Regions from separate parts of the Pantoea phytostimulans genome, predicted to be linked through region 1. Evidence: predicted binding sites of a transcription regulator. Region 1 holds the regulator's gene; the other holds the start of a gene.
What was found. Region 1 encodes PhoB, which activates phosphate uptake and scavenging genes when phosphate is short. Its sites were predicted from a motif close to CTGTCATAAAACTGNCNNAT; they were not measured.
Positions count from the first base shown of each region.

Region 1 (3,640 bases):
CACGATGAATGTGGCCCAGTGCGATGTAATCGGCGGCAGGGAAAGCGGAAGCCGGGAATGCATCTAACGTCCCGATATAGATATCGCGCACTGACTCGCTTTTGCTCACGCCAATCGTGGTGAGATGGCCTGTGGCGATAATCGGCAAGGACAATGCATGCGCCTGGGCGGCGACAAAACTGCGCTGATAGTGGGCGGAAATAGCGTCCAGCAGGTTAACCTGTTTTTCGCGGCCTGATTGACCTGCACGGCTGCGCATGATGTCACGCGGACGCAGATAGGGAATGGCGCACAGCAGCGCGCCCGGTTCGCCCTTACGGTTGTTCAGCACCAGCACTTCGTCAACCGGTGTCGCAATAACGCGGGTATTCAGGCAGGCAAGCAGCTCGCGTGACTCATTCAGTGTGGCCACCGAATCGTGATTACCTGCCAATATCACTAACTGGCAGCCGCTGGGCTGTAGCGCCACCACAAAGCGGTTAAACATTTCACGTGCATAGCTTGGCGGTGTACCGGTATCAAACAAGTCACCGGCGACGATCAAGGCATCGACCTGATGTTGCTCAATCTGTGCCAGTAGCCATTCAAGGAAAGCCTGATGCTCAGCTGCCCGGCTTTTATTGTAAAAGAACTGCCCCAAATGCCAGTCCGCGGTATGAATGATGCGCATAGAACTCCCTGCTAAAACCAAATGCCCGGCGATTATACCTCATACTTCAAGCTGCAGATGCGTTGGCTGCGCGTGCGTGCTCCGGGCTCTTATCCGCTTGCCGCCTCCCTGCAGCTCGAATTATTTCGGCTATCAATTTATAAATGCTGCCTGCTTAAATAAATTTTCACGTCTGGCCTCAGCGCTTAACGCAAATCATAAAATGTTATGTCGCTGTCAACGTTCGGTATTAAAGCCTGATTTAACAGGGTATGTTTTTCATAAAAGTGTCACAAAACTGACGCATAATGGCGCCGCGAACATCAGTGACAGCCGTCATATCAGCAGGAGTAATAATGGCTAAGCGCATTTTGGTTGTGGAAGACGAAGCCCCAATCCGTGAAATGTTGTGTTTTGTTCTGGAGCAGAACGATTATCAGCCAATCGAGGCGGAAGATTATGACAGCGCGGTCGGTAAACTGATTGAACCCTGGCCCGATTTGATTCTGTTGGACTGGATGTTACCCGGCGGCAGCGGTATTCAGTTTATCAAGCACCTTAAACGCGAAGCGATGACGCGTGATATTCCGGTGATGATGCTGACCGCTCGAGGCGAAGAAGAAGACCGCGTGCGCGGTCTGGAAGTGGGCGCGGATGACTACATCACCAAGCCGTTTTCACCGAAAGAGTTAATGGCACGTATTAAAGCGGTGATGCGCCGTATTTCACCGATGGCGGTGGAAGAGGTGATTGAGATTCAGGGCTTGAGTCTGGATCCTTCCTCACATCGCGTAATGTCGGAAAGCACGCCGTTGGAAATGGGCCCGACCGAATATAAATTATTGCACTTCTTTATGACGCACCCGGAACGCGTGTACAGCCGTGAACAGCTGTTGAACCACGTTTGGGGCACCAATGTGTATGTCGAAGATCGTACCGTTGATGTGCATATTCGCCGTTTGCGCAAAGCGCTGGAACTCTCTGGCCACGATCGCATGGTTCAAACCGTTCGCGGAACAGGTTATCGTTTCTCTGCCCGCTACTAAACGGAGCCTTACCCGTGCTGGAACGCCTCTCCTGGAAGAGATTATTGTCGGAACTGGTGCTGGCGTCTTTGCCCGCGCTGATTCTTGGCCTGCTGTTCGGCTACTTGCCGTGGCTACTGCTGCTCAGCGTGTTGGGCGTATTGCTGTGGCATTTCCATAACCTGATGCGTTTATCGCATTGGTTATGGCTGGATCGCACCATGACGCCACCGACCGGGCGCGCCAGCTGGGAACCGTTGTTCTACGGTTTGTATCAAATGCAGCTGCGTAACCGGCGGCGGCGGCGAGAGCTAGGCAATCTGATCAAGCGTTTCCGCAGTGGGGCAGAGTCGCTACCGGACGCCGTTATTCTCACCACCGAAGAGGGCACCATTTTCTGGTGTAACGGCCTGGCGCAGCAGCATCTTGGCTTACGCTGGCCAGAAGATAATGGTCAGAACATCCTGAACCTGCTGCGTTATCCTGAATTCTCCCGCTATATTCGCCAGCGCGATTTTGATAAGCCGCTGACCCAAGTGCTGAATAATCAGCATCACATGGAATTCCGCGTCATGCCCTACAGCGAAGGGCAATGGCTGCTAGTGGCGCGTGATGTCACGCAAATGCACCAGTTGGAAGGGGCAAGGCGCAACTTCTTTGCCAATGTCAGCCATGAACTGCGCACGCCGTTAACGGTGCTGCAAGGGTATCTGGAGATGATGAACGATGCGGTGATGAACGAAAAGTCGCGGAGCAAAGCGCTGCACACGATGTCGGAGCAAACGCGCCGCATGGACAGTTTAGTGAAACAGCTTCTGACTTTGTCACGCATTGAAGCCGCACCCGCTATTGATCTAAAAGAGAAAGTCGATGTGCCAATGATGTTAAAGCTGCTGCAACATGAGGCTGAAACGCTGAGCGGCGGGCGGCATGAAATTCATTTCCATACCGATCCCCACTTGAAAGTCTTTGGCAACGATGAACAACTGCGCAGCGCCATTTCCAATCTGGTTTACAACGCCGTTAATCATACGCCGGAAGGCACACGCATTGATATCAGCTGGCTGCGCAGCCGGCAGGGCGCAATCTTTAAAGTCTGCGATAACGGGCCAGGTATCGCGCCAGAACATTTGCCGCGTCTGACCGAGCGTTTTTATCGGGTCGATAAAGCCCGCTCGCGAGCAACAGGCGGCAGCGGCTTGGGCTTAGCTATCGTTAAGCATGCGCTGAGCCACCAAAACGCGCGGCTGGAGATCACCAGTATTCCTCATCAGGAAACCTGCTTTACCTTTACGCTGGCACCGAGGTTGATTGTCAGCATCGGGATGCAGGAGAATGCAGTTCATTAACGGTTAATGGACGTCCTCATGCGTGCGCTTCTTTACTCTCTTCTTTTGTTGCTGCCTGCCATAACGCAGGCACAATCGATTACGCTTTCCGGCAATTTAAGCAGCGTAGGATCGGACACGCTGGGCTACCTGATGACATTGTGGGGCGAGGACTTTAGCCGTCAGGCACCGGGAGTCAATGTGCAGGTGCAGGCGTCCGGTTCTTCCACTGCACCCACCGCATTAGCCGCGGGTGCTGCTCAACTGGGCGCAATGAGCCGCCCAATGCAGGTAGATGAACGTCAGGCATTTGAAGCGCACTACGGTTATCCGCCACTGGCGGTACCGGTAGCCATGGATGCTTTGGTGGTGGTGGTGAATCAGCGCAATCCGTTGCAGCAGATTGAGCCGCGTCAGCTCGACGCGATTTTCTCTATCACCCGACTGTGCGGCGCAACCGCCACTCCCGCTCGCTGGGGCGATCTCGGACTGCAACAAGCGGATTGGATAAAGCGAAATTTGCAGCGTTACGGCAGAAATTCCGCTTCCGGTACATGGGGATTCTTTAAACAGCAGGCGCTGTGCAATGGCGATTTCCGTAGCGACGTGGCAGAGTTTCCCGGTTCAGCTGCGGTGGT
Region 1 is NZ_CP173698.1:81,753-85,392, forward strand. It holds gene sbcD (exonuclease subunit SbcD) at 1-670, opposite strand, end outside; gene phoB (phosphate response regulator transcription factor PhoB) at 1,006-1,695, shown strand; gene phoR (phosphate regulon sensor histidine kinase PhoR) at 1,710-3,023, shown strand; gene ACF2G4_RS00410 (PstS family phosphate ABC transporter substrate-binding protein) at 3,042-3,640, shown strand, end outside.

Region 2 (3,640 bases), 1.2 Mb from region 1:
GCGATGCAGCATTGCTCTCCGCTTTTTCTGCGATTTTAGGGCGGTTAACGCCCGGCTTTTTAGCCGCGCCTGATTTAGCCTGCGTTTTCTTCGCCGGTTTGGCTTCTGAGGAGGAGTTTTCAATCAGTTTAAACAACGCAATTAGCTCATCGTCATTTAAATCGCGCCATTCACCCAGCGGCAGCCCTTTAAGATTGACGTTCATGATACGCGTGCGTTCAAGCTTGGTGACTTCATAGCCAAAGTGTTCACACATCCGACGAATCTGTCGATTAAGCCCCTGTACCAGCGTAATGCGAAACACAAAAGGCGCTTCTTTCTTCACTTTGCATTTTTTTGTCACCGTTCCCAGCATCGGCACGCCCGCACCCAAACCGTGAATAAATTCATCGGTTATCGGCTTGTTGACGGTGACCAGATACTCTTTTTCGTGATCGTTGCCGGCTCGCAGAATTTTGTTGACCAGATCGCCATGGTTCGTCAGGAAAATCAGCCCTTGCGAATCTTTATCCAGACGACCAATCGGAAAGACGCGTTTGCTGTGGTTAACGAAATCAACAATATTGTCTCGTTCACCCTCTTCCGTCGTGCTGACGATTCCCACTGGTTTATTCAGCGCAATCAGCACTAAGTCCTCTTCGTCGCGCGGCTCAATAAGCTGACCATTGACTTTCACCACATCCCCAGCCTTGACCTGGTCGCCGATTGCGGCTCGCTTGCCGTTAATAAAAACATTTCCCTGTTCGATGTAACGATCGGCATCGCGACGAGAACAGATACCGCTCTCGCTAATGTATTTGTTAAGACGAATGGATGAATTGATCAGCATGATGCCTCCTTAAAAATCGAACGATACATTAAAGCGCCTGCGCACATGCCCAGGCCGAGCTCCACGCCCATTGAAAGTTATAGCCACCTAACCAACCGGTTACGTCTACCACTTCGCCAATAAAAAACAGTCCAGGCACATCACGCGCTTCCATGGTTTTCGAAGAGAGTTGAGTGGTATCCACGCCACCCAGCGTGACTTCCGCCGTGCGATAGCCCTCAGTGCCGTTTGGCTGAACTCGCCATTGATGGAGCGTTTGTACCAGCTCGGCCTGCTGTTTGCTGTTGAGCTGCTTCAGGCTGGCGTCCGGCACGACCTTCATCTCTTGCAGAATTTCGACCAGACGCTTAGGCAGCAATTTTGCCAGGCTGTTTTTTACACTGAGATTGGGATGCGCCTCGCGCTGCACGTTAATAAACGCGTCCAGATCGTTGGCCGGCGATAAATTGATAGTGACGAATTCACCGGGCTGCCAGTAACTTGAAATTTGTAATACTGCCGGTCCCGACAAACCGCGATGCGTAAAGAGCATCGCCTCTTTGAACAGCGTGCCGTCCTGCGCTTCAATGGTACTGTCGATGGCGACGCCGGAAAGGGTTTGCAGCTGATCCAGCAACGGCTTGTGCAGCGTAAACGGCACCAGCGCGGCGCGAGTGGGAAAGACGCTAAGGCCGAACTGCTCGGCAATTTTATAGCCAAACGGGGTTGCGCCCAATCCTGGCATCGACAATCCGCCGCTGGCGATCACCAGCTTTTTAGCCCGCACCGTGTCGCCATTCAGTTGCAGCGTATAGCCAGATTCATCACGGCTGACACTCAATACTTCCGAGCGTAGACGCAGCGTAACCTCTGCTTTTTCGCACTCTTTCACTAACAGTTCGACGATTTGCTGCGCCGAATCATCACAAAACAGCTGCCCTAAGGTCTTTTCATGCCAGGCGATGCCATGTTTGTTCACCAGATCGATGAAATCCCATTGGGTATAACGCGCCAGCGCAGACTTGCAGAAGTGAGGATTGTGCGACAGATAAGCCGCGGCTTCGGTATAGAGATTGGTGAAGTTGCAGCGGCCGCCGCCCGACATCAAAATTTTACGGCCCGGCTTCTTACCGTTATCCAGCAGCAGCACGCGACGGCCACGAAGGCCAGCCTGCGCGGCACAGAACAGGCCTGCGGCACCCGCACCAATGATGATAACGTCAAACTGTTCCACTGCTTCTTACCCACTTTATCTGAAAGGCGCAGATTGTAGTGATCTGCTCACTCCGACGCCAGCGTCAAAAATTTGCCGTAAATGTGTCATAATGTAACTGACTAATTTTTAGACCTTTTTACCCCGTTATATCGTGTAAATTACAACTTAACGGTAAATTAGGACTATATTTTCCTTTCCCATACAGCACGTTGTCGCGGATAATGCGCCGCGTTCATGTCCTCCCAAAATGGCGTAACGTTTATGCTACATCTGTTTGCTGGCCTAGACCTCAGTACCGGCCTGTTATTGGTTCTTGCCCTGCTGTTTGTATTGTTTTACGAAGCAATCAACGGTTTTCACGACACGGCCAACGCAGTTGCGACGGTCATCTATACGCGTGCCATGCGTGCCCAGCTTGCTGTGGTGATGGCGGGTGTATTCAACTTCTTTGGTGTGCTGCTCGGTGGTTTGAGCGTTGCCTATGCCATTGTTCACATGCTTCCCACCGACTTGCTGTTGAATGTCGGATCGGCTCACGGTCTCGCTATGGTGTTTTCTATGCTATTAGCGGCGATCATCTGGAACCTCGGCACCTGGTATTTAGGGTTACCGGCTTCCAGCTCCCATACCTTGATTGGTGCCATTATCGGTATCGGTCTCACCAATGCGTTGATGAATGGTACTTCGGTGGTTGATGCACTCAACATCCCGAAAGTGATCAACATCTTCCTGTCACTGATTCTGTCGCCCATCGTGGGTCTGCTGATAGCGGGTGGATTGATTTTCATTCTGCGTCGCTACTGGAGCAACACCAAGAAGCGCGCCCGGATTCATATGACGCCTGCTGACCGTGAAAAGATCGATGGCAAGAAAAAGCCGCCTTTCTGGACGCGTATCGCGCTGATTGTTTCTGCAATTGGGGTGAGTTATTCGCACGGTGCGAATGATGGTCAGAAAGGCATTGGCCTGATCATGCTGGTCCTGATTGGCGTTGCGCCTGCGGGATTCGTGGTGAATATGAATGCGTCGGGTTATGACATCACGCGTACCCGCGATGCAGTTAATCATCTCGAACAGTATTATCAGCAGCACAATGAATCGCTGACGCACATCATCCAGATGGCTCCGCCTGCGCTGCCAACCCCGGAAGAAGTGCCGTCAGGCCCGCAGCAGTTCCATTGTGATAGCGCACGTGCGCTGCAAGCCGTTCAGCGTGCGCAAAGCTTGCTGAATAACCTGCAGAGCTACGATCAGCTTTCTGTGGAACAACGCAGCCAGATGCGTCGCCTGCTGCTGTGTATCTCTGATACCGCAGATAAAGCGGCTAAGCTGCCGGAAACCACTGGCGATGACAAACGCTTCCTTAACAAGCTGAAAAGCGATCTGCTCGGCACGATTGAATATGCGCCGGTGTGGATTATTGTGGCAGTTGCGCTGGCATTAGGCATTGGCACGATGATTGGCTGGCGTCGTGTTGCGACCACAATTGGTGAAAAGATCGGTAAAAAAGGCATGACTTACGCACAAGGGATGTCCGCGCAGGTCACGGCTGCGGTTTCAATTGGTGTGGCCAGTTATACCGGCTTGCCGGTTTCCACCACACATATCCTCTCTTC
Region 2 is NZ_CP173698.1:2,835,986-2,839,625, forward strand. It holds gene rluF (23S rRNA pseudouridine(2604) synthase RluF) at 1-829, opposite strand, end outside; gene ACF2G4_RS13305 (NAD(P)/FAD-dependent oxidoreductase) at 858-2,042, opposite strand; gene pitA (inorganic phosphate transporter PitA) at 2,286-3,640, shown strand, end outside.
Region 2: a site for PhoB is predicted at 2,115-2,134, ahead of pitA (inorganic phosphate transporter PitA). Genes of this name have one in related genera too.